Regions from separate parts of the Brevibacterium ammoniilyticum genome, predicted to be linked through region 3. Evidence: predicted binding sites of a transcription regulator. Region 3 holds the regulator's gene; each other region holds the start of a gene.
The links. The regulator LexA, encoded in region 3, represses DNA repair genes until DNA is damaged. The targets are predictions, from matches to a motif close to TCGAACANNTGTTCGA.

Region 1 (8,060 bases), on a different contig from region 3:
GTGATCGTCGACGCGCAGCGCACCGTTCCCGAACGGATGACTGCGCTCGTGCGCATCGGCATCGATCCCACCGACTCCGTCCGGGTCATCGTCAGCGACGACGACCTCGGACCCGGTTGGACGTGGACGGCGCCGACGCCGACACCGTCGGGGATCCTCCACACGAGCCTTGAGGTTCGGCGGAAGGGTGCCGGCGGCGGTGGTGCGGGCACCGGCGGTGCGCTCACCGGGGAGTTGTTGACCTCAGGAGAGCACTCGACTTCGGGCGCACGGACCGGGCTCGGCACGTGGGTGCGGGCGGACTGCGCCCCGGAATCGTGGGAGGCGGCACTCGTCGCCCACCGCCTCCTCGGCGACGGTCCCGAGACGATCCTCGATGCCACGGACCTCGGCGGGATGCTCATACTCGCCCGCGCCTATGACCCGGCGGTGCCCCATCCCGACGTCGTGGCGCTGAGCGACCTCGACGACCTGTCCGCGGAGATCCTGCGGACGCTCGTCGACTCGGAGAGCATCCGCTCGGCGGCCGCGAAGCTCGCGATGCACCATTCGACGCTGCAGTCACGGCACGAGACCCTGACGGCGCGGCTCGGCTACGATCCGCGCACGACGATCGGGCGGATGCGGTACACGGCCGCGGAGTTCCTCCGCCGCCTCGGCGACTGAGCGCCGGTCCACCACAGTACCACCGCCTCAAGAACCAACGCCTTAGGAACCACCGCCTCGGCGGCAATCGCCGCATGGGGGCACCACCGATGTAGAGAGAACGGAGTCAGTCATGCCCGAAATCCAAGCACAGTCCGAATCAGCTGCACACACCGGTCAGGGAGCGAATGCACCCGAATGGCCGCGCGGGGAGGTCGCCTTCGTCACGGGAGCCGCCTCGGGGATCGGCCTGGGGATCTCCCGAGCGCTGGTCAGGGCGGGTGCGCGCGTCGCCCTCGCCGATATCGATCAGTCGCGTTTGGACGCTGCCGCCGAAGCCCTGCGTGACGAGGGAGGGGTCGTCGCGACGGTCCGGTTGGACGTCAGCGACCCCGGGGCGTGGGAGGGGGCCGCTGATGCGGCCGAGGCCGAGCTCGGGCCGGTGACGATCCTGTGCAGCAACGCCGGGGTCAACGGCGGCAGCTCTGCGGAGAAGACGACATACGAAGTGTGGAAGTGGGTGCATGCCATCAACATCGATGCGCAGTTCCTCGGCGCCGCCACGTTCCTTCCCCGGTTTCGGGAGCACGGTGGACGAGCGCACATCCTCAATACTGCGTCGATGGCCGGCATCATTCCCATTCCCGACGTCGCCGCCTATGCTTCGTCCAAGTTCGCGAGCGTCGGATTCTCCCGTGCTCTGCGTGCTGATCTGGAGGGCAGTGCCATCGGTGTCTCGGTGCTGTGTCCGGGGACCGTGGCAACGCGGATCGTCGAGTCCGCTGCTGTGGTGCAGGAGGAGATGCTCGGCATCGAAGCCGACCGCGGCGCCGTCGAGGGAAACTTGCGGATGCTGTCCCAGGGAGCCGATCCGGACGCTGTGGGTCAGCAGGTCGTCGAGGCGATGGCCGCGGGTCAGTTCCTCATCGTCACGCACAAGGACTTTCTGCCGATCGTGCGCGCCGTGAACGAAGAGATGGAATCGGCATTCGTGGACTTCGACGGTCGTCACGGGTCCGATCCGGCCGCCGCGATGCTGGTCCAGGGACAGAAGCCGGTGTCGACCTGAAGGCGCAGGGCCGTGCGCGGCTCATCCGATGCTCATCCGCCCATCCAGGTGGGTACGGCGGCGATGAGCCACGCAAGTCCTGGGCCGATGAGGCACATGAGGCCCGCGTACGCGATCATCTGCCGGTAGTAGCCGTCGCGGATCGAAGGGTCGACGTTGGCGAGCAGCATCGCCCCGTTCGTTGAGAACGGGCTGATGTCGACGATCGTCGAGGCGATCGCCAAGGCTGCGACGAATCCGCCGACGGCGATGTCGCCGGATTCGAGCAGCGGCACCGCGAGCGCGATGACGACGCCGATGATCGCCAGCGAGGACGCGAGTGCGGAGACGAGCCCGGCGAGGTAGAAGAGCAGGAGGGCCGCCAGCAGAGGGATCCCGATCGCGGAGATGCCGGCTGAGACCCACTCGACCGTGCCCGCGGACTGGAGCACTCCGATGTAAGTGAGCACGCCGCAGATGAGGATGACGACCGGCCACGCCACCTTCGTCATCGCCGCCTTGCCGGCGGTGGGATTGATCGCGGTGAGCACGATGGAGATCGTGATCGTCACGAGCCCGACGTCCCACCCGAAGATGAGGACCGAGAGCGCCATCGCGATGAGTCCGAGGAGCGTGGGCACCTGACGTGGGGCAAGGCGCACGGGCGGATGCTTCGCCGTGTGCTCTGTGCTCGCCGAGGCGGTCGCCGGGCCGACGTGTACGGCTGCCTCGGGATCAGCTCCTGTCTCGCCCGACGCGAACCCCGACCCAGCCTCGGGGGAGGCATCCGGGGAATCCGGGCGAGGGGCGACGAGGTGGTCGTCCGCCTCGGCGCGCAGACCCGGTCGCTTGTGGAGGACGGCGTAGACGACGAGGGCGAAGACGAAGTTGAAGACGAAGGGGGCGACGAAGAGCGTGAGCGGGGCAGGAGTGAGACCGTTCTTCGTCAGGTAGTCGTTGATGAAGATGCCGTAGACACTGATCGGGGAGAACGCACCGGCGAGTGCGCCGTGGACGACGAGGAGGCCGACCATGAACTGGTTGATCCGCTCGCGCCGGGCGAAACTCAGCGCCAGGGGAGCGACGATCGCTACGGCGAAGAGCGCCCCGAGGGCGATGAGGATCGCGGTGAGGAGGAAGAAGATCCACGGCATGAGCGCCGTCCGGCCGCCCACGAGGCGCACGCACCAGTGGACGATGACTTCGATGACGCCGTTGTTCTGTGCGAAGCCGAACAGGTAGGTGAGGCCGACGAGAGTGAGGAAGAGGTCGACGGGGAAGCCGGCGAGGAACTCCTCGGGCGCCTGGCCGAGGACGAGCCCGCCGACGCCGGCTGCGGCGACGAAGCCGAGCAGGCCCATGTTGATGTCGCGCCACGTGCCGATGACGAACATCAGTCCGAGGACGATCACGCAGATGAGTTCGATACTCATTGTCACTCCTCCATCACTCCCAGTGCCGGGGTCGTTTCGTACGCCCGGGTCGCCCGGCGGGCCGGGGTCGCGCGGCATTCAGCATGCCGGGGCCGCGCTCAGTGGGCCAGGCTGCGTGCAGCGGGCCAGGCGGCGCTCAGCGGGCCGGGGCCGCGCGACATGCAGGGGCGCAGACGGTCCCGCCGATCTCGGTCGGCACTCTTCGCACGTTAGCCGACCATCTCACGCCTCGAAGTCGGAATCTTGCATTGTGGCCGGCCGGGAAGTTGTTGAGCACCCGCAAGCTGGTCTTGAGCCTTGTCCGGACCCCTGTGGAAGCTGACATCTGCGAGGCACGCAATGTGCGAGCACCGGAGTCTAAATGTGTTCGGGACAATCTCGTGTCAGTGCCGACTGCAACAATGGGAAGCACATAGCAGAAGAAGAGATCAGCGAAGTCGAAAATTTATAGAAGAATTTTTCAAATAGGTATTCACATATCAAGTTCGAATACATTACCATTGATGTACTAGGAAATCAGATTCTCTGATTCGCTTCCACGACACTGACGTCGAAGGCAGGTGAGGCACCGTGAAGGACGCACCGAACGTGAACGAGCAGCGCACCGCTCGTCCCGGTCCGGACGCTGCTCACCGGAGTGCCGTACCGACTGCTGTCGGCAGCTCTCGACACACTGTGCGCATCGGATCGAGCGTCGCCGGACTCTCCGAGATCGCCGCGGAATCCGACCAGGTGCAGCTCAGAGTCCTCGAAGCGACGGCCGGAATCGTCCTCGAACGGGCCGTTCGCTTCTTCGGTGCGCCGTTGCCTGCCGGGGACGCTCCTTATCGAGTGGAATCCATCTCCGCCGCCGTCAAGAGGTGCACTGCCGGTGACGAGGCCGATTCCTCCTCAACCGGCACCGAGGCCCCTCATGAGACCGGCGGCACTGAGACGGCTAAAGCGTCGAGCACGACCACGACCTGCCCTCATTCCTCTGCTGCACAGCTCGGACCACGCGCGGGAGCGTCGACGGATCTCGTCCACGTGCCGCGAACCTCGACCGTGCTCGCCGTCTACGACTCAGACTTCTCTGCGCGAGTGACACACTGTCTGTGTCCTTCGGTCGCCGCTGACGAAACGGTGCCGGACGCGGAGAAGCAACCGGACGAGACGCAGGAACCCCTGGTCGAATTTCCCGAGTTCCGGCTGGGCACCGACATGTCGGCCTGGATCAGCGACAACGTCCCCGCCGAGGACATTGCGGAGACGGCGACGATCCTCGGGATGTCGATCGCCAAGGCCTACCGCCACCTCGGCGTTGCCCTGACGATCATTCATGGGCTTCCTCGCTTTGCCGATCGGGTCCGAGCAGGCGATTTCACCATAGCCCACGTCACCGTCGTCGCCGATCTCTGCCGCTCGGTCGCCTTCCGATACCTCCCGGAGATCGACGAGCACCTCGCCGCACGACGTGCCGATGTCACCAGCGACAAGCTGCGCATCTCACTGCGGAAGCGCATCAACGTTCTCGAGCCGCCCGAGGACCGATCGAAGACTGCTGCCGAACGGCGCCGTGTCGATCTCCACACGTTCAAGAACGGCGGCGCGGTAATGACGCTGACCGGTCCAGCAGACGAACTCCATGCATGCTTCCGTCGCGTCGAGGCGATGGCTCGCGCTGTTCGATCGCGCCGCGGCGCCGGATTCGACCTGCCTCCCGGTGTCGAGATCGTCGACGATCGTGCGATGGACAACCTCATGTACGACATCATCACGCGGCCGCAGCCCAAACTGGCTCTCAAAGTCCGAACGATCAACCCGGTGACCGGTCTCCAGACTGTTCGCGAAGAACCGCTCCTCGACGCCGACGGCAATCTGCTCTTCGACATCGACGCCGAAGGCTCGATTGTGATGGACTCCGGTGAGGTCATCAAACCCACAGCAGGCGACGGCAGGGCCGGAGTCTCAGGTGCGGCCGCAGGTGCCGGCGTGAACGCGCAGCGTCCGCCGGCCTCGGGGAGTGCATTCTCCGCCTTCGGTCTCAACGAACCGGTGATCATCGACAGCATGGTCGTCATCGCGATGCCCGCCCACCAATGGTGGCTGGCGATGCAGGCAGGCGTCGTCGTCACCGTACCGTTCCTCTCGCTCTTCGGAGACTCGAAGCTTCCGGGAATCCTCCCCGACGGATCCCCGATTCCGGCAGAGACTGCCCGACGAATCGCCGGCCGATGCTCGACGGTGACGAGGATCCTCACCGAACCGGCCACCGGCACACCGATCGACGCCAAAGCGACCACCTATCGGATACCGAACAATGTGCGCAAGACCCTCATCGCACAATGGGCGATGTGCACGGTCCCTGGGTGTCCACGCAAGGCTGTGACCTCGGAGATCGATCACGTCGATCCGTTCTTCCACCTCAAACCGCTCGCAGGCGGACTCACCAGATTCGGCAACCTCCACCCGCTGTGCAAACGGCATCATGCGCTCAAAACCGCGGGGCGCCTCCGCGCTCGAATGCGCGAATCAGGCGTCGTCGAGTACGAGTTCAAACATGGGGTGACCACCAAGTCCCGTGCTCCCGATCAGCCGATCGATGTTGCCCACGCGTTCGAGTTCGCAGAACTGTGCGGTCTCAGTCCGGGCGAGGTGCCGATACCCGATCACCTCATCCCGCCACCGAAAGACGATGTCGAATTCCCTCCCGATGAAGAGGAGATCCGGCGTCGGGAGGAAGAGGAGACGCGCGCCGCCGCCGAGGCGGAACGCATCCGACGCATCGAGGTGAAATACCAGCGCAGTCAGGAAGCTCGACGCCGAAAGCGGCTTGCCGATCTTCTCGACTGGAAGAACGTCGCCCAGCAGCCATGCCTGCCCGTCGGCTCCGACCCTGTGACCATGAAACGGCTGATGCCGGCGAGGCAGGCGGATCCATGGGAGTCGGCGCGACGACGTGAGGAAGCCGGCGACACCTGGACCGAGCCGCTCGATGCCTTCTGGAGCAAACCGGTCCAGTGGTACCACGACTACACCGACGATCCTCCGCCGTTCTGAGCAGTAGGCATTCCCGATCGCTGTTCTCCGCCCGAAGTTGAGTTGGGCACGGACCGGGGTTCCCGCATTGACCACCGGTCCCAGTGCCGAGCGATGGTCAGGCACTCATTCCTCAGTCGATCAGGTGAGGTCGTCGAATTCTCCCGAGACCCAGCGGGCGTAACGGTCAGCAGAGCTCTGCACCGCCTCGGCGGCTCCCGAATCGATCATCCTCCCGAAGTTGCCGTACATCCGATCGAAGTCGAGGTCGGCCACCGAGGCGGCGATCCGCCTGACGACGGGACCGGACAACGGCAGATAGTTGGGGAAGCTGCGCATGAATGTCACCCATCCCGAACGTGCGACCGGACCGATCGAATCGCCGCTGAACATGACCCCGCGTTCGTCCCGGCCCGGCCACGTCGCGACCGCGCTGCCGCGGAAGTGACCGCCGACGCGGCGCAGGACGGTGCTCGGCAGAGGGGCGACCTCATCGTCGTAGAACTTGATGGCCGGTCCAGCTCTCTGCACCCAGTCGGCGTCTGCCGCGCAGACGAAGACCGGAGCATCGTCGAACGCAGCACTCCACTCCAATTGCATGCCGAACATGTGCGGATGGCTCGGAGCGATCGCGGCGATCCCGCCGAGAGCCCGAATCGCCGCAACGACTTCGGTATCGATGTACTGCGGAACGTCGAAGAGCAGATTGCCGACCTCCGTCTGCGCGAGATAACACGTCTGTCCGATGCCCACGTGCGGTTCGACGTGCAGACCGAAGAGACCCGGTTCGCGTTCGTCGACGACGATCCGATGACCTTCGTTCTCGAGCTCGGAGCGCCTCACCCATTCCTGCCCGGTCTTCGGCATCCACTGCCGCTCGTCCGCGCAGATCGGGCAGACCGGCGGGGGAGAATCGACCGTCTCCACACCGCAGTTGCGGCAGATCGTGACATCGCCGAGGCGGTCCGGGGTGTCGGTCGATACTCGTTCGTCGGGTGATTGCGTCATCGTTGAGCCTCCTCGTCCGAGCCTATGGCCTCTGCGTGCGATGACGATGTTTCCGAAGTGAGTTTCTCGAAGAGATTCGACCACCGTCGGCAAAGAGACTCGCCTCGTCAATCGCTGAGGGGTGGGCGCAGTCCGGTCCTGTCGGAGAGGTGACAGCCGTCCGGCTGCAACAGGCAGGCAACTGCAGCCCCGTCACGAGAGACGGGCGACCGCAGTCCGGCTGGATCAGGTCGGCGACCGCGCTCCGGTCACGAGAGACGGACGACCGCAGTCCAGCTGGATCAGGCCGGCGACCGCGCTCCGGTCACGAAAAGCGAGCGAACGCCGTCCGGTCACGAGAGACGGGCGACCGCAACCCTCATCCATTCCGGCAGAGCATCGAGGACAGCCACGTGACCCGAATCGATGAGGAGATGGGCATCGGCACCGGGAAGCAGCCGCTGCAATCGGGCGGCGTGGTGAGACGGGATGATGCGATCGTCCTCCGCCTGGAACAGGGAGACCCGGGCCGTGATCCGGTCGAGGTCGAATCCCCACGGTGCGACGAAGGCGAGGTCGTCGTCGATCTCTCCCATATCGCTTCCGAGCGCGAAAGCAGCTTGCGCGTCTTCGCCGATGCCTGCCCAACGACCGTCGAGAGCGGCCCGGTCGGCGGCAGTGAAGCTCTCCGGATCGAATTCCGCGCTCGATTGGTGCTCTTCACGGGCTTCCCGCCCTTCTGCAGCAGGGCGAAGCCCGCCGCCGTTGCCTGCCATGCCCGCAAACCACTCCACCGATCCGTCATACGGGGCTGGACAACCGAAGACCCCCACCTCGCGAACACGGTCGGGCAGCAGAGAAGCGAATGCCAGGGCATGCGGTCCGCCGCCCGAATATCCGACGGTGAGGATTTGGTGCGGCGTTGCTTC
Region 2 (8,060 bases), on a different contig from region 3:
ACCGCACCGCCCCCGCCTCGCCGAATGATCCGCGGACCGCAGCCGTCCACCACTCAGACCCATCCACCCCGTCCACAGAGAGCAGAGACATGACCATCGATTTCACCGCTGAAGCCACCGCCCTGAGCACCGAACTCATCGACCTGCGCCGCGACCTCCACCGCAACCCGGAACTCGGCCTCGACCTGCCCCGGACCCAGCAGCGCATCCTCGAGGCCCTCGCAGGTCTGCCGCTCGAAATCACCACGGGCCGCGGAATCAGCTCCGTTCTCGCCGTCCTCCGCGGCGGGCGACCCGGACCGACGATCCTGCTCCGCGGCGACATGGACGCCCTGCCCGTCGTCGAGGCCACCGGCCTCGACTTCGCTTCGACGAACGGGAACATGCACGCATGCGGACACGATCTCCATGTCTCCGGCCTCGTCGGCGCCGCGAAGCTGCTCTCCGCCCACCAGGACGACCTCGCCGGCACCGTGGCCTTCATGTTCCAGCCCGGCGAAGAGGGCATGGGAGGGGCGAAGGACATGCTCGACGAAGGCATGTTTGCAGCGATCGGCACGAAACCCGACGCCGCCTACGCGATCCACGTCGCCCCCGGCGCGCCCGGCACCTTCGTCACCCGCCCCGGCACGATCATGGCCGGCGCCAACACGTTCCACCTCACGATGCACGGCAAAGGCGGCCACAGCTCCCGGCCTCAGGACGCCGTCGACCCCATCCGCCCGCTCCTCGAATTCGGCCAGGCCGTCTACTCGATGGTCACCGGGTCCTTCAGCGTCTTCGACCCCATCGTCGCCGAGGTGACGCAGCTCGACGCCGGCACCGCCGTCAACGTCATCCCCGGAACGGCCTCGCTCGCGATGTCCGTGCGCACCCTCTCCGCCGAGACGACCGCCCGGTTCCCCGAACTCGCGACCCGCCTGGCGGAGTCGATCGCCGCAGCCCACGGCTGCACCGCCGAGGTGGTGTGGAACGAGCAGTACCCGGTGACCGTCAACGACGACGCCGAGGCGGCGTTCACGCTCGAGACCCTCGCACAGACCTTCGGCCCCGACCGCGTGGTCAGCGCACCCGATCCGGTCATGGGCTCCGAGGACTTCTCCTACGTCCTCGAGGAGGTCCCCGGTGCCTTCGTCTTCCTCTTCGTCACCCCGGAGGGGATCGATCCCGAGACCGCCGCCGTCAACCATTCGCCCGAAGTCCTCTTCGACGACGCTCACCTGCCCGATCAGGCCGCAGCACTCGCCACCCTCGCGTGGCAGCGCAGCCTGCGCGGCTGAGGCTGAAACTCAACCTCAGGCGTCGGCGGGGTCGGGCCGCACCTCAGGCGCCGGCAGGCTCAGACCGAGTCCCCGTCCTCGTCGACGGAATGGACGCGGTCCTCGCGGATGCTCACCTTGTCGACGCCTTTGAGCTCCATGATCATGGGGATGAGCATGTGCAGGGGTCGTTTGCCGTCGAACTTCACGTCGATGCGCACCATCGTCACGCCGTCCTCGGTCTCGAACCGCTGCGAGTCGAGGATCGTGCTCTTGAACCCCATCGTGCTCGCCACGGAGAGGATCTCGCGGAGGATCCCGCCGCCATCGCGGTAGACGATGCGCAGGAGCTTGCCGTGATCGCTGTCGGGGATCCGGCGGATGAGCGGGGCCATGACGAAGAGCGTGATGAGGTGGAGGGCGGTGAGCATCGTCGCGAGAGCGAGCATGCCCGCCCCGCAGGCCATGCCGACGGCCGCACACACCCAGATCGTCGCGGCCGTCGTCAGACCGCGGACGACGTTGCGGCCCTTGAAGATCACCCCGGCGCCGAGGAAGCCGATCCCGGAGACGATCTGCGCGGCGATCCGGGAGGGATCGAGCTGGACATCGCTGTCGAGCACGCCCGCGAAGCCGTACGCGGAGACGAGCGTGAACGCGCACGTGCCGATGCCGACGAGCACGTGCGTGCGATAGCCTGCGCTCTTCTGCCGGAACTGCCTCTCGAAGCCGATGAGGGAGCACAGGACGAAGCTTGCGAGCAGCAGCACCACCTCGGTGCGCACCGTCGATCCGAAGAAGTCGCTGAAAGGGTCCATAGTTCCCTCACCATAGACCCGATGCACCCGTGAATGCGCCGATCTCCGCACACCCACCTCGGCGGTGGGTGTGCGGAGATCTGCGCGGGTGCTCTATCGGGATCAGCGGTGCTGTCGCGGACTCAGCCCCGAATGATTCTGCCTCAGCGCTGCGTGATTCTGCCTCAGCTCTGGACGGCTCGGCCTCAGCTCTGGGGGACGAGGCTGCGGTCGAGGGCCCGTGCCGCGGTTCGCAGCTCCTCGGTATAAGGGGCGACGACCGCCTGTGCGTCGACGAGCCGCCAGTCGGGTCCGTACGAGTCGCGCGGCAGCGTGATCTCGACGTTGTCCGCGACGAGGTCGAGGCCGATGAAGTCGAGGACCGACCGCAGCTGGGCCCCGGACATTCCGCCGCCGTGGCCGCCGTAGCTGATGATGAGGGCAGGCTTGTCCTTCCACTCGGCGAAGAGGTAGTCAATCGCGTTCTTCAGCGACGCCGGGTAGCCGGCGTTGTACTGCGGGGTGACGAAGACGATGCCGTCGGACCCGGAGACGATGTCCGCCCATTCCTTCGTGTGGGCGTTCTGATAGTCGCCGAGGGCGGGCATGCGCGGTTCGTCGAGCAGCGGCAGGTTGAGGTCGGCCAGGTCGATGATCTCGGTGCGGGCGTCGGCGGCGTCGGCGATGATCTCGGCCACGGCGGCTGCGATCTGGTCGCCGACGCGCACGGGGCGCACGCTGCCGACGATGATGCGGATGAGTGGGGTGTCTGTCATGGGCTTGGGTCCTCGTCAGAGTGGGATTGTCAGGTCGGGATTCGGTTCAGAGCTCAGTGTTGCGGATTCGGATGCTCGTCTGCGACGACGGCGATCGTCGCCGAGGTGGTCTCACGCACAGCCGTCAGGACCGCATACGGCACCCTCGGGATAGTCGGTCGAGGCATTCGTCGGATCGGCGAGCACGGTGACCTTCTGCGATTCGGCCCATGCGGTCTCGAGGGCCTGGGAGAACGCGGCGGCCGGCTGGGCGCCGGAGATCCCGTACCTGCGGTCGATGACGAAGAAGGGAACGCCGTTCGCGCCGAGCATCCGGGCCTGGGCGACATCGGCCTCGACGGCGTCGGTGTACTCCTCGGATTCGAGGACGCGACGGGTCTCGTCGGGGTCGATGCCCAACCGCGCTCCCACCTCGGCGAGGTAGTCGATGCTGCCGATGTCACGACCGGTCTCGAAGTGCCCGGACATGAGGGCCTCCTCGGCCTCGGCCATGACGCCGCGAGACTTCGCGAGGTGGAGGAAGCGGTGGGCGGTGAAGCTGTTGGCGACCTTGACGCTGTCGAAGTCGTAGTTGAGACCCTCGGCGGCAGCCTGGGCTCCGACCTGGGCGAACATCTGGCGCACCTGGTCGGCGGGGATGCCCTTCGAGCGGCTGAGGTAGTCGGCTTCGGACTCCTCGACGTGGTCGGGGAGGGTGGGATCGAGCTGGAAGCTGCGCCATTCGACCTCCACATCGTCCTTATACTCGAAGCCTGCGAGGGCGGTCTCGAAGCGACGTTTGCCGATATAGCACCACGGACATGCGATGTCCGACCAGATCTCGATTTTCATGACACTTTCAACTACCTGGTCGTGGAGGTTATTCCCCTCGGTGCCCGGAGGCGACGACGGTCACAGACGTGGCGTCGCCGAGGCGGTCGGGGCGACTGGGGCGGTGCGGAAAGTTGTGTTGGTCTGGGCGACTGTGCCGGTCCGGGCGACCGTCTGCGTAGCCGTCCGACTCAGAAGAGTGCGCCCTGAGGGTTGGCGAGCTCACCGACCGCCTCGGTCCGCTTCCACTTCGTCGCCCGGTAGTCGTCGTCGGCCGATCCACGCAGACCGTAGGCGTCGATGAGCGGATCAATGCGCGCCTTGAGCCACGTCCGATACTCCTTCGAAGCGTAGGCCGAGCGTGAGTACATGCGCCGGTAGCGGGGGAGGAGCTCGGGGCGTTCGCGTTCGAGCCACGCGAAGAACCACTCCCTGGCGCCCGGGCGCAGGTGGAGGGCACCGTAGGCGACCCGGCTCGCCCCGGCGTCCCTGATCGCCCGCAGAGCCGAGTCGAGATGCTCGCGGGAATCGGTGAGCTTGGGCATGACGGGCATGATGAAGACCGAGACGCGGAACCCGAGGTCGGCCGCGGCGCGCACCGTGGCCAGTCGGGCCGCCGTCGTCGGGGTGCCCGGTTCGAGCGACTGCTGGAGGTCGTCGTCGTGGACGGCGATCGACATGCTCAGCTCGACGTGGACGTCCTCCTTGGCCCGGGCGAGAAGCGGAAGGTCCCGGCGCAGCAGAGTGCCCTTCGTGAGGATCGAGAACGGGGTGGCATGCTCGGCCAATGCGGTGATGATTCCGGGCATGAGGCTGTAGCGTCCCTCCGCCCGCTGGTACGCGTCGGTGTTGGTGCCCAGCGCGACGAGCCCATGCGACCAGGTGCGCTTGGCCACCTCGGCGGCGAGGACTTCGGGAGTGTTGACCTTGACGATGACCTGCTGATCGAAGTCGGCTCCCGTGTCGAGGTCGAGGTAGCGGTGCGTGCTGCGGGCGAAGCAGTACACGCACGCATGCGAGCAGCCGCGGTAGGGATTGATCGTCCAGTCGAAGGGCATCGCGGAGTTCTTCGGAATCCGGTTGAGCGCCGACTTCGCGAGCACCTCGTGGAACGTCATCCCGGCGAACTCGGGAGTCCGGACGCTGCGGACGAGGCCCGTGACTCCGAAGAGTCCGGCCACCTGCTCTGCCTGCTCCTGCGCTTCCCATCTCACCCCTTCATTCGAACACGTGTTCGAGTCGGGGTCAAGGGTTCGCGGGCGGAATCGGCGGCCGGAGTTCACATAGTGAGCAAATGGTATTCCAAATTATCGGCAGGTCTGTGGGCTCAGTCGGCGAAGTCGTTCCAGGTCGGAGTGGTCGACCGGGCCACTATGAACGCAGTGAAGGCCTTGTCGTTGCGCGTCGGAAGGAGGGTTCCCCATTGTGGAAGCAATGTGAGCCAGGTTACGCTGGCGCCGTCAGCAGTCAGCCTCACGCCGTGGCGGATCGAGTTTTGGTATTCCAGCGGTGTGCCTGTCGGATATGAGAGCTCCCATGGCGAACACCGTGACCTCCGATCAGTCCGTGCCCGAACCACGGCCCGTGCCCGCAACCCCGTCGACCGGCACCTCGCCGACCGACACCGCTCCTGCACGCCTGGGGCCGGGACCCGAACAGCTCGCCGCCCACCGGATCAGTCCGCGCTTCTACAATGCCGACCTCGCCCCGAGCCGGAAGGAGGGCCGCAGCTGGACGGCGTACAGCGTGTTCTCGCTCTGGGCCAACGACGTACACTCGCTCGGCAACTACGGGTTCGCCCTCGGTCTCTTCGCGCTCGGGCTCGGCGCGTGGCAGATCCTTCTCGCCCTCCTCGTCGGAGCCGGACTGCTCTTCGTCCTCCTCACCCTCTCCGGTTTCATGGGCCACAAGACCGGCGTGCCCTACCCGGTGATGTGCCGGATCGCCTTCGGCATCCACGGCGCGCAGCTGGCGGCCTCGGTGCGCGGAATCGTCGCGATCGCCTGGTTCGGCATCCAGACGTATCTGGCCGCGAACGTGCTCAACGTCCTCCTCCTCACCCTCGTCCCCGGCCTGCAGTCGTGGGCCGATGTCGAGTTCCTCGGCCTCAGCGGCCTCGGCTGGTTCTCCTTCACCGTCCTGTGGATCGTCCAGGTGATCATCGTCAGCTACGGCATGGAGATGATCCGGAAGTACGAGGCGATCGCCGGACCGATCATCCTCGCCACCTTCCTCGCCCTGGCGATCTGGATGCTCGTGCGCGTCGACTTCCGCATCTCCTTCTCGATCGACGACCCGCTCACCGGGTGGGAGATGTGGACGAACATCCTCGGCGGGGGTGCCCTGTGGGTCGCGATCTACGGCACCTTCGTCCTCAACTTCTCCGACTTCACCCGGTCGGCGAAGAAACGGGGGTCGATCGTCGTCGGCAACTTCTGGGGCATCCCCATCAACATGCTCGTCTTCGGGCTCGTCGTCATCTCGCTCGCCGGTGCGCAGTACACGATCGACGGCACCGTCATCAGCTCCCCGGCCGACATCGTGCAGGAGATCGGCAGCCCGATCCTGCTCGCCCTCGCCTCGCTCTCCCTCCTCGTGCTCACGATCGCCGTCAACCTCATGGCGAACTTCGTCGCCCCCACGTATGCGCTGACGAACCTCTTCCCGCGACACCTGAACTTCCGCAAGGCAGCGATCATCTCCGCGATCATCGGCTTCGCGATCCTGCCGTGGAACCTCTACGACTCACCCGTGGTCATCGTCTACTTCCTCGGCGGTCTCGGCGCCCTGCTCGGACCGCTCTTCGGCGTCATCATGGTCGACTACTGGGTGGTGCGGAAGACGAAGGTCAACGTCCCGCAGCTCTACACCGAAGCAGGCGACGGCGAGTACTTCTACCACCACGGAGTCAACTGGCGGGCGATCGGCGCGTTCGTGCCCGCCGCCCTCCTCTCGCTCATCCTCGCCCTCGTCCCCGCGTTCGCCTCGGTCTCCCAGTTCTCGTGGTTCCTCGGTGCGGGGATCGCGGCACTCATCTACTTCGTCATCGCCCGCCGCGACTTCACCTTCCGCGAGGTCGACGGCGAGGAGATCGCCGTGCCCACCGCCCACTGAGCCTGCGGAGTCCGCAGCTCTCCCAGCACCAGACCGGAGTCACACCATGCGCATCCTCGTCGTCAACGTCAACACCACCCCGGCCATGACCGAGGGCATCGCCCGCGCGGCCCGGCAGGCCGCCTCGGCGGGCACGGAGATCATCGGGCTGACCCCGACCTTCGGCGCGGAATCGTGCGAGGGCAACGTCGAGAGCTACCTCGCCGCCCTCGGCGTCATGGACGTCGTGCTCAACTACGACGACGAGTTCGATGCGGTCATCCAGGCCGGATACGGGGAGCACGGACGGGAGGGTCTCCAGGAGCTCCTCGACGTCCCCGTCATCGACATCACCGAGGCGGGGGCCGGGCTGGCGATGTTCCTCGGCCACCGGTTCTCCGTCGTCACCACGCTCGACCGCACCGTCCCCCTCATCGAGGACCGCCTGCTGCTGTCCGGGTTCGACCGGCACTGCGTCTCGGTGCGGGCCTCCGGGATGGCCGTCCTCGACCTCGAAGCGCACCCCGAACGTGCGGTCGAGGCGATCGCGGATCAGGCCGCCGAGGCGGTCGCCTCCGACCGTGCCGAAGTCATCGTGCTCGGGTGCGGGGGAATGGCCGACCTCACGGAGACTATCGTGCAGCGCTGCGCGGTCCCCGTCGTCGACGGTGTCGCCGCCGCCGTGCGGCTCGCCGAGTCCCTCGTCGGACTCGGGCTCACGACGTCGAAGGTGCGCACGTATGCTCCGGCCCGGCCGAAGCGTCTGAGCGGGTGGCCGTTCGGTGGGGCCGGTGGTTCCGAGGCAGTCCAGGGGTCCGGAGGGGACCTCGCCGAGGCGGGCGGTGGGTCCGGAGGGCGCCTCGCCGAGGCGGCGAGTGGGTCCGGAGGGGACTTCGCTGAGGCGGCCGGTGGGTCCGGAAGGGACCTCGACGAGGCGGCCGGTGGGTCCGGAAGGGACCTCGACGAGGCGGCCCGTGGGTCCGGAGGGCGCCTCGCCGAGGCGGTCGGTGGGTCCGGGGCCGTCGCCGACGCCCGTCGTTCCGGGGCCGCCGGCGCGGGCTGAGGGGGTGTCGGCCGAGCCGAGGCTGGTCAGATGATCGGGGGCTGAGCCGAGCGGTCGTCGCCTGCGGCCGTGCCGTCTGCCCCGACGTCGTCTGCCGTGTCATCTGCCCTGACGCCAGCGGCCGTTTCATCTGCCCTGATGTCCTCAGCCGTGTCGTCGCCAGCGGCTTTGTCGTCGTCGGCGCGGGTTTCATACGCGAGTCGCTCGCGGTGCTTCTCATGCTGCTGCCTGCTCGTGCCGAGATGGTGGGCGGCGAGTTCGC
Region 3 (8,060 bases):
GTGCCGAGGAGGACGACGGTGCCCGGCACCGCATCGGGATCCTGTTCATACAGGTCGTGGAGGGCGAGGAAGGCTCCGACCGCGGCGGCCGCGATGAGGTTGTGCCCGCACGCGTGACCGATGCCGGGCAGGGCGTCGTATTCGGCGAGGATCGCGATCGTCCGGCCGTTGCCGTTGCCGGTCGTCGCCCGCAGCGTCGTCTCGACACCGAAGAGTCCCGTCTCGACGGGGATTCCGCGGGCCTCCAGCACCGAGGCGATCGCTGCGACGGATTCGTGCTCCTCGAAGGCCGTTTCGGCCAAGGCGTGGATCGTGTGGAGCAGGCCGGTGATCTCAGGCTCGGCAGTGGCGAGGTTGGCCTCGATGCGCGTCGTGCTCGAGGTGGGGGCGCCGGTGAACTCCGAGGTCCACTCTGCGGCTTTCTCCGCCCGATCGCGGGTCTCGGCGGCGATGTGATCGAGATAGCTCTCGTCGGGTCGGGCAACGTGACTGAGGTCTCTCCGGGCGCTCATGAGTCCCAAGCATAGGAGACATCCGACGACTGCACATCCCCTGTCGCAGACTCGGCCGTCTGTTCAGACCCGGGTGAGTTGGATGACTGCTCAGACCCGGGTGAGTTGGATGGCGAGTGAGTCCGCGCGCTCGACGATGATCGGATCGGCCGCAAGCGCCCGCTGGAACCGGTCGATCTCCTCGGCGGGAACGTCATCACGGACGCCGAGGCGGATGCCGAGTTCCGGCCCCTCGACGTGGACGCGGGCACTGCCGGGGCTCACCGCGATGCGGGCCAGCCAGGGGAACCGGCCGGCCAGGGCCACGGCCGCCTCGGCGACGGTGGGATCGGCCCACGCGGGAGTCCACGGCTGTCCCTGCGCGAACGCGAAGAGCGCGGGCCGCCGCAGGAGGAACGACCGGTCGGTGCCCGGGTCGATGACGACGAGCTGGGACTCGGCTTCGACGGCCCCGAGCGCGAGGCGTTCGGCCTCGATCGGCACGGGCCGGGCCTGCGGATGCCACTGGGACAGCGGCGGGATCGCGGAGAATCCCGGGGTGCATTCGCGGCCGTCCTCGGCCCGGAGTCGGACCATGGCCATGTCGGAGGAGTTGTCGACCATGAGGCCGTTCTCGCCGACCCCGTGGTCGACGGCGATCGGCACGATCGGCGCGTAGAGGCGGGCACCGGCCAGGGCAGCCACGACGCCTTCGTGGGCGCTCGGTTCCAGCGGTGTCGCCGCGACGGCTTCGAGGGCGGTCAGCAGAGCGGCGTCGGCCTCTCCGGTGTCACCGGAGAACGGGTTGGGGGCGAGGTTGCGGCCCTCCCAGGGCTGGCCGGCGGAGTCGGTGGACATGGTGCTCAGCGTCCTGCGACGTCGAGGGCTTCTTCGAGGGTGAACTTCCCGGCGTAGAGCGCCTTGCCGACGATCGCGGAGTCGACGCCTGCGGGCACGAGGGCGCGCAGCGCACGCAGGTCATCGAGGCTCGAGACGCCGCCCGAGGCGGTGATCGGCTTGTCCGTGCGGGTCGTCAGGGACTCGAGGAGGTCGACGTTCGGTCCCTGCAGGGTGCCGTCCTTGCGGACGTCGGTGACGACGTAGCGCGCGCAGCCGGCGGTTTCGAGGGCAGCGAGGACTTCGTAGAGGTCTCCCCCGTCCTTGGTCCAGCCGCGGGCCGAGAGCGTCTGACCGCGCACATCGAGTCCGATGGCGACCTGGTTGCCGAAGCGGGCGATCATCTCCGCCGTCCACTCCGGGTTCTCCAGGGCCGCGGTGCCGATGTTGACGCGTTCGGCGCCCGTGTCCAGGGCGCGTTCGAGGCTTTCGGTGTCGCGGATGCCTCCGGAGAGTTCGACCTTGATGTCGACGGCCTTGACGACCTGGTTGAGCAGGTCCGAGTTCGAGCCGCGGCCGAACGCGGCGTCGAGGTCGACGAGGTGGATCCATTCCGCGCCGCGGGCCTCGAAGTCGTGGGCGGCGTCGATGGGCGAACCGTAGTCGGTTTCGGTGCCGGCTTCACCCTGGACGAGGCGGACGGCCTTGCCGTCGGCGACGTCGACGGCGGGAAGGAGGACGAGCTTGTCGGTCATGGTGGCCTTTCTTCGGTTGCGGTCTGCCCGCAACGCAGTCGGTCGGGTGGTCGACGGGAGTGTGAGGGCCTGAGGGGTGAGTGCTCGGGGTCTGGCGGAGCCTATGGTCTCTCGGGGAACGAGGCGATCCAGTTGCGCAGCAGTGAGGCACCGGCCTGCGCGGACTTCTCCGGATGGAACTGCGCCGCCCACGTCGTGCCGTCCTCGACGGCGGCGACGAAGTCGGAGCCGTGATGGGCGGTCGTGACGAGGGTGCCGGCAGGGTGCTCGGTCGCAGCGTAGGAGTGGACGAAGTAGAACTTCTCGTCCTCGATGCCTCTGAACATCGACGAGCCTTCGGCGGCGGCGATGTCCGACCAGCCCATATGGGGCACGACAGGGGCATCGAGGGCGGTGACCTCACCGGGCCACAGCCCGATCCCGGTCGTCTCGACACCGTGCTCACGGCCTTCGGCGAAGAAGACCTGCAATCCGACGCAGATGCCGAGCAGCGGACGGCCCGCTTCGTGGCGGGCGCGGATGAGGTCGACGGCGTCGACGGCCTCGAGTCCGGCCATGACGGCGGAGTACGCGCCGACTCCGGGGACGAGGAGTCCGTCGGCTGCGTCGATGACGGCATGATCGGCCGTCAGCGTCACCTCGGCGCCGGCGGCCTGCGCGGCACGCACAGCGGAACGGACATTGCCGGCTCCGTAGTCGAGTACGGCGATCGTCGTCACTGCGACCGCCCTCCCGAGAGCACCCGGGAGATGCGCCAGAGGGAGAATCCGAGGACGACACCGCCGAAGACCGCAACCGCCCACGCCATGGCGTTGCCGCCGAGGCCGACGGTGACGCCGAAGGCGAGGACGAGACCGGCGAGGACGGCGACGATGATCCACAGCAGCGCGGTCCTGGCCAAGGCCGCCCGGCCCGGGGTCATCGTCGCGGCGCTGGCCTGGAGCTTCGACATCGACGAGGTGGGGATGCTGCCCTCGACCCGGTCAGCGGTCGTGAGTTCGAGCAGCAGCTGTTCGACGACGTCGGGCAGGTTGCGCAGGGCCAGTCCCGCGGGCACATCGGATTCGCGGGCGCCGTTGCGGTAGTGGCCGGCGTCGATCTGCTCATCGCTGCGCACGAGCAGGAGGACTTCGTGCTTGCCGGCGAGCTTCGAGATGGCCGCAGCCGCCTCGTTGCCGGCTTGAACTCCCGTATCCTCGAGGACGATGCCGGTGAACTCACCGATCGGGACGATCGTGCCGGTGATGTTCGAGAGCACGCAGGCGGCGGCGAGCTGGTCGGGGATCCCGAACGGGGTGACGACGACGGTGGTGCTCACAGGACTCCCTTGGTGCTCGGCACGGCGGTGGTGCGGCCGTCGGGTTCGACGGCTTCGCGCAGGGCGCGGGCGAAGGCTTTGAACTGCGCTTCGACGATGTGGTGCGGGTCGCGGCCGCGGATGAGGTCGAGGTGGACGGTCAGTCCCGCGTGGAAGGCGATCGATTCCAGGGCGTGCGAGGTCATCGACCCGGTGAAGTGCCCGCCGATGAGGTGGTACTGCTGGCCTTCGGGTTCGCCTGCGTGGACGAAGTAGGGCCGACCGGAGATGTCGACGACGCACCGGGCCAGGGACTCGTCGAGCGGGACGAAGGCGGCACCGTACCGGCGGATGCCGGCTTTGTCGCCGAGTGCCTCGGCGATGGCCTGACCGATGACGATCGAGGTGTCCTCGACGGTGTGGTGGACGTCGATGTGGGTGTCGCCGGAGGAGGAGACGTCCAAGTCGATGAGGGAGTGCTTCGCGAGCGCCGTGAGCATATGGTCGAAGAACGGCACGGTCGTCGAGATGTCGGACTTCCCGGTGCCGTCGAGATCGAGCGCGACGGACACGGTCGATTCGGATGTCGACCTCTCCAGCTGGGCCTGCCTCATAGTGAGCCTTTCTTCGTGTGCAGCGCGGGTGGTGCCCTCTCCATTGTCCCAGGGTCGCGGCCCGGGTGATGACCAGGGCGACCTCAGACGACTCAGTTCGCCGGGAGCCGTCTCAATTGAATGAGCGCGGTCTCAGTTCGACGTGAGCAGGATGCTGGGATCGGTGTCGACGATATCGCTGATCGCTGTGAGGAACGCAGTCGTCTCAGCCTCGGTGCCGGCGTTGACACGGGCATGATGGGCGATGCCGATGTCGCGGATGAGGATGCCTCGGTCGAGCAGTTTCTGCCACAGTTCGGCCGGGTTCGCGATGTTGCCGAAGAGGACGAAGTTCGAATCGCTCGGGTGCACGGTGAAGCCGATTTCGGCCAGGCGTGCGGCGATGGCGTTGCGAGAGTCGATGAGCCGGTCGACGTTGCCGAGCAGGAGGTCCGCGTGGTCGAGTGCGGTGCACGCGAGGACCTGCGTGACGTCGGAGAGATGGTAGGGCAGGCGCACGAGGCGGAGGGTGTCGATGAGTTCGGGGGCGGCGATCGCATAGCCGAGGCGCAGACCCGCGCACGCGAACGCCTTGCTCATCGTCCGGGAGACGACGAGACGGGGGCGGCCCTCGAGCAGGGTCATCGCCGAGGGCAGTGCGGGGCGGGAGAATTCGGCGTACGCCTCGTCGACGATGACGATGCCCGAGCAGTTGTCGTAGGCGGCTTCGATGACGTCGAGGCCGAGCGAGGTGCCGGTGGGGTTGTTCGGGGTGCAGAGGAAGACGATGTCCGGGTCGACACGGGCGACTTCGGCGGCGACCGCCTCGGCGGTGAGACCGAAATCATCGTCACGGTCGGCATGGACCCATTCGGCACCGGTGCCGGTGGTGATGAGCGGGTGCATCGAGTAGCTGGGCGTGAAGCCGAGCGCGGTGCGCCCGGGACCGCCGAAGGCCTGGACGATGTGGGAGAGGACCTCATTCGAGCCATTGGCCGCCCAGATCATCTCCGGGCGCAGATCGACAGGGGTGCCGGCGCGTTCGTTGACGCCGTCGAGGTAGCCGACGAGGTGCTCGCGGAGCGCGGTGAACTCCCGGTCCGGGTAGCGGTTGAGTCCGGACAGATGCGTGTCGACGGCCTCCCGCATCGCCGCGACGACGACGTCCGGGATCGGATAGGCGTTCTCATTGACGTTGAGCTGCACCGGAACGTCGAGGTGAGGAGCGCCGTAGGGCTCCCGTCCGACGAGATCGGCACGCACTGGCAGAGACTCGATGTTTCCCACACACCGATTTTAGCGCTGGGGAACGTCGAGGCTCTGGCCGGGGTGGACGACGGGCGAGGACAGGTGGTTGAGCTCGACGATGTCGGCGACGACATCGCGGGTGTCCCGGTCGAGTCCGAGGTTCGAGGCCACGGTCCACAGCGACTCTCCCTCGCCGACGACGACGGCGTCCGCGGCGACGCCGACGACCTCGTCCCCGGCGACCGCCTCGGCGGTGAACGTCTGAGCGGAGAAGAAGAGCGTGCCTCCGATGATGGCCAGCGCGCACAGTGCGGTGCGGAGCAGGCGGACGGCGCGGCGGCCACGGGTGGTCAGATGCATGGGGGAAGTCTTCGCAGACATTGCATTTACCTCTTTCTTCGTACGATTCCACCCGCAATGGGTAGAACGTCTGTTCTATTCAACATGCCATTCGAACATATGTCCAGTCCATCTCGAACATTTATGAGACAATGAACGAGAACCAGCGTTGTTGATCGGTCTCGAACAACCATCCCAGGCGGCACTGACACGAGATCTCTCGAGGCGGTTCGACCGGTGGGAAACGGCGGGATTAGAACGAAGGGGAGAGAGCAATGGTGCAGAGCAAACGAGGCAGAGGACGGCCGCGCAACGAGGATGTTGCCAGCGAGATCGCCGCGGCCCGCAACGACGAGGACGAGGTCGAAATTCCTGACGGTCCGACCGGGGCCGGGGACTTCCGGCTCTCCCCCAGGCAGCGGCTCGTGCTCGAGACGATCGAGCGCGCCGTGGTGACCAACGGCTATCCGCCGAGCATGCGTGAGATCGGTGAGGCGGCCGGGCTCGCGTCGCTCTCAAGCGTGGCGCATCAGCTCTCCCAGCTCGAACGGCTCGGCTACGTCCGCCGCGACCCCAAGCGTCCGCGTGCGATCGAGGTCGTCAACCCGTTCGAAGAGGAGGAGGCCGAGCGCGCGAAGTACGAGGAGCTGGCGAACAACACCGTCCAGGTCCCCGTCGTCGGGCGCATCGCCGCCGGCGGGCCGATCCTCGCCGAGCAGGAGATCGACGACGTCTTCTCCCTGCCCACGCAGGTCGTCGGCTCGGGTGAGATGTTCCTGCTCAAAGTCGTCGGCGACTCGATGATCGAAGCCGCGATCTGCCACGACGACTGGGTCGTCGTGCGCAAGCAGCACACTGCGGACAACGGTCAGATCGTCGCGGCCCTCCTCGACGGCGAGGCGACGGTGAAGACGCTCAAGCGCAAGGCCGGGCGCCAGTGGCTGCTGCCGCAGAACAAGGACTACGACCCGATCGACGGCACCTATGCCCAGATCATGGGCCTCGTCGTCGCCGTCATCCGCCGCCTCTGAGGTACATCGGCGAGGGTGCGCAGATCCTCGCCGAGGTGGCCTGCCGTGAGCACGAATGCCCCCGACCGATGGTGGTCGGGGGCATTCGGCGTTTCCGCGGCGCGTGAGCTGGCTTGTGACGAGCGCGGCTTGCGACGAGCGAGGCTTATCCCTCACGGAGGCCGCCCAGCCCTTCAACCACCTTCAGCTCCACACACCACCTGTGCACAGGTGGTTTATCGCGTTGCACCGACGTTGTGCGGAGCCAGACGTATGAATTGCGGCTGCCTGGTGGAGATGCGGTTACAGGGGTGGTTTGCGGTTGCGGCGCTCACGACGAGGGTCACCAAGGACCAGTGGCAGCGACGACGTCAGAGATTGCGCGTGATGTCGTTCATCGACGAGGTCGTCGTGTGCGCGCCCCCTGCAGAATCTCCGTTGTCGAAGAGCGCTCCGAGGCTCAACAGCGCGGCAAGCCCGCCGACGATCAGCAGTGCGGGCGGCCAGATGTCCTCGGCTTTTGCTCCCACCAGGAACCCGATCCCACCGGACACCAGGCAGACGACGCCGATGAGCAGGCACACCAGACCGTACTTCTTCCTGCGCGAGATCCCGGCCATGACGCGGACTCTACCATCGCGCCCGGGAACACCCGATCCTTATCGACGCACCATCACCTCGCCGAGGTGGTCCCCCGTGAGCGCGAATGCCCCGACAACGCAAGGGGCCCGACAACGCAAGGGGCTCGGCAACACGAGTGCTCTAAATCGCGACCACCCCTGGTGCGCAGTTCGCGGACAATACGCGAGGGCCTCAGCTACACAGCTTGGGGACTATCAGCGTCACAGCGTGCACTCATTTTCGAGCGCGGTTCTCACCATCACGCTTAGCTCGATAAACCACCTGTGCACGGGTGGTTCATCTCGTTGGAGCGACGCTATACGGAGCCAGGCCTAGGAAATGTCGCTGCGCGTGCGAAACAGGGCTATGCGTGCGAAGTCGACCTGGACGTAGGACGTGCAGGATACCGCGCAGAGTCCGGCCCGCCTCACCGCGCTTGCCGACGCACCGCCGTCACACAGACGCACCGTCGCCTCGCGGACGCGCCGTCAGCCCTTCGCGGAGTCGTCGTCCTTCGTCGCGGCCAGGCGTCCCAGGGCCGTGCGCACGAGCGCCGAGTCCGTCGTCGGCCACATCCGTGGCATCGAGTTGACGAGGTAGCCGGCGTACCGGGCCGAGCGCAGCCGAGAGTCGAGCACCGCGACGACGCCTTTGTCCCCGGTCGAGCGGATGAGGCGCCCGGCACCTTGGGCGAGACGGAGCGCGGCATGAGTCGCGCTCACCGCCATGAATCCGTTGACCCCACGCCGATCGGCATCCCGGGCACGAGCCTGCATGAGCGGGTCGTCGGGCCGGGGGAAGGGAATCCGGTCGATGATGACGAGTCGGTTCGTCCGACCGGGCACGTCGACGCCCTGCCACAGCGACAT

Region 1: a site for LexA is predicted at 3,587-3,602, ahead of AAHA49_RS00700 (HNH endonuclease signature motif containing protein). Genes of this name have one in related genera too.
Region 2: a site for LexA is predicted at 4,865-4,880, ahead of AAHA49_RS00755 (Rv2578c family radical SAM protein). Genes of this name have one in related genera too.

What each region holds. Positions count from the first base shown of each region.
Region 1 is NZ_BAABNP010000001.1:145,209-153,268, forward strand. It holds gene AAHA49_RS00685 (CdaR family protein) at 1-666, shown strand, start outside; gene AAHA49_RS00690 (SDR family NAD(P)-dependent oxidoreductase) at 779-1,714, shown strand; gene AAHA49_RS00695 (SLC13 family permease) at 1,747-3,126, opposite strand; gene AAHA49_RS00700 (HNH endonuclease signature motif containing protein) at 3,802-6,165, shown strand; gene AAHA49_RS00705 (hydrolase) at 6,286-7,152, opposite strand; gene AAHA49_RS00710 (alpha/beta fold hydrolase) at 7,485-8,060, opposite strand, start outside.
Region 2 is NZ_BAABNP010000001.1:157,950-166,009, forward strand. It holds gene AAHA49_RS00730 (metal-dependent hydrolase family protein) at 1-28, shown strand, start outside; gene AAHA49_RS00735 (M20 metallopeptidase family protein) at 90-1,280, shown strand; gene AAHA49_RS00740 (MgtC/SapB family protein) at 1,340-2,077, opposite strand; gene AAHA49_RS00745 (NADPH-dependent FMN reductase) at 2,263-2,832, opposite strand; gene AAHA49_RS00750 (DsbA family oxidoreductase) at 2,944-3,663, opposite strand; gene AAHA49_RS00755 (Rv2578c family radical SAM protein) at 3,834-4,856, opposite strand; gene AAHA49_RS00760 (NCS1 family nucleobase:cation symporter-1) at 5,179-6,756, shown strand; partial or broken gene AAHA49_RS00765 (aspartate/glutamate racemase family protein) at 6,803-7,525, shown strand; gene AAHA49_RS00770 (GntR family transcriptional regulator) at 7,825-8,060, opposite strand, start outside.
Region 3 is NZ_BAABNP010000004.1:28,281-36,340, forward strand. It holds gene AAHA49_RS05765 (amidohydrolase) at 1-512, opposite strand, end outside; gene AAHA49_RS05770 (SseB family protein) at 603-1,349, opposite strand; gene priA (bifunctional 1-(5-phosphoribosyl)-5-((5-phosphoribosylamino)methylideneamino)imidazole-4-carboxamide isomerase/phosphoribosylanthranilate isomerase PriA) at 1,355-2,083, opposite strand; gene hisH (imidazole glycerol phosphate synthase subunit HisH) at 2,185-2,802, opposite strand; gene AAHA49_RS05785 (hypothetical protein) at 2,799-3,401, opposite strand; gene hisB (imidazoleglycerol-phosphate dehydratase HisB) at 3,398-3,994, opposite strand; gene AAHA49_RS05795 (histidinol-phosphate transaminase) at 4,127-5,260, opposite strand; gene AAHA49_RS05800 (LysM peptidoglycan-binding domain-containing protein) at 5,270-5,581, opposite strand; gene lexA (transcriptional repressor LexA) at 5,836-6,591, shown strand; gene AAHA49_RS05810 (hypothetical protein) at 6,942-7,190, opposite strand; gene AAHA49_RS05815 (ATP-dependent DNA helicase) at 7,680-8,060, opposite strand, start outside.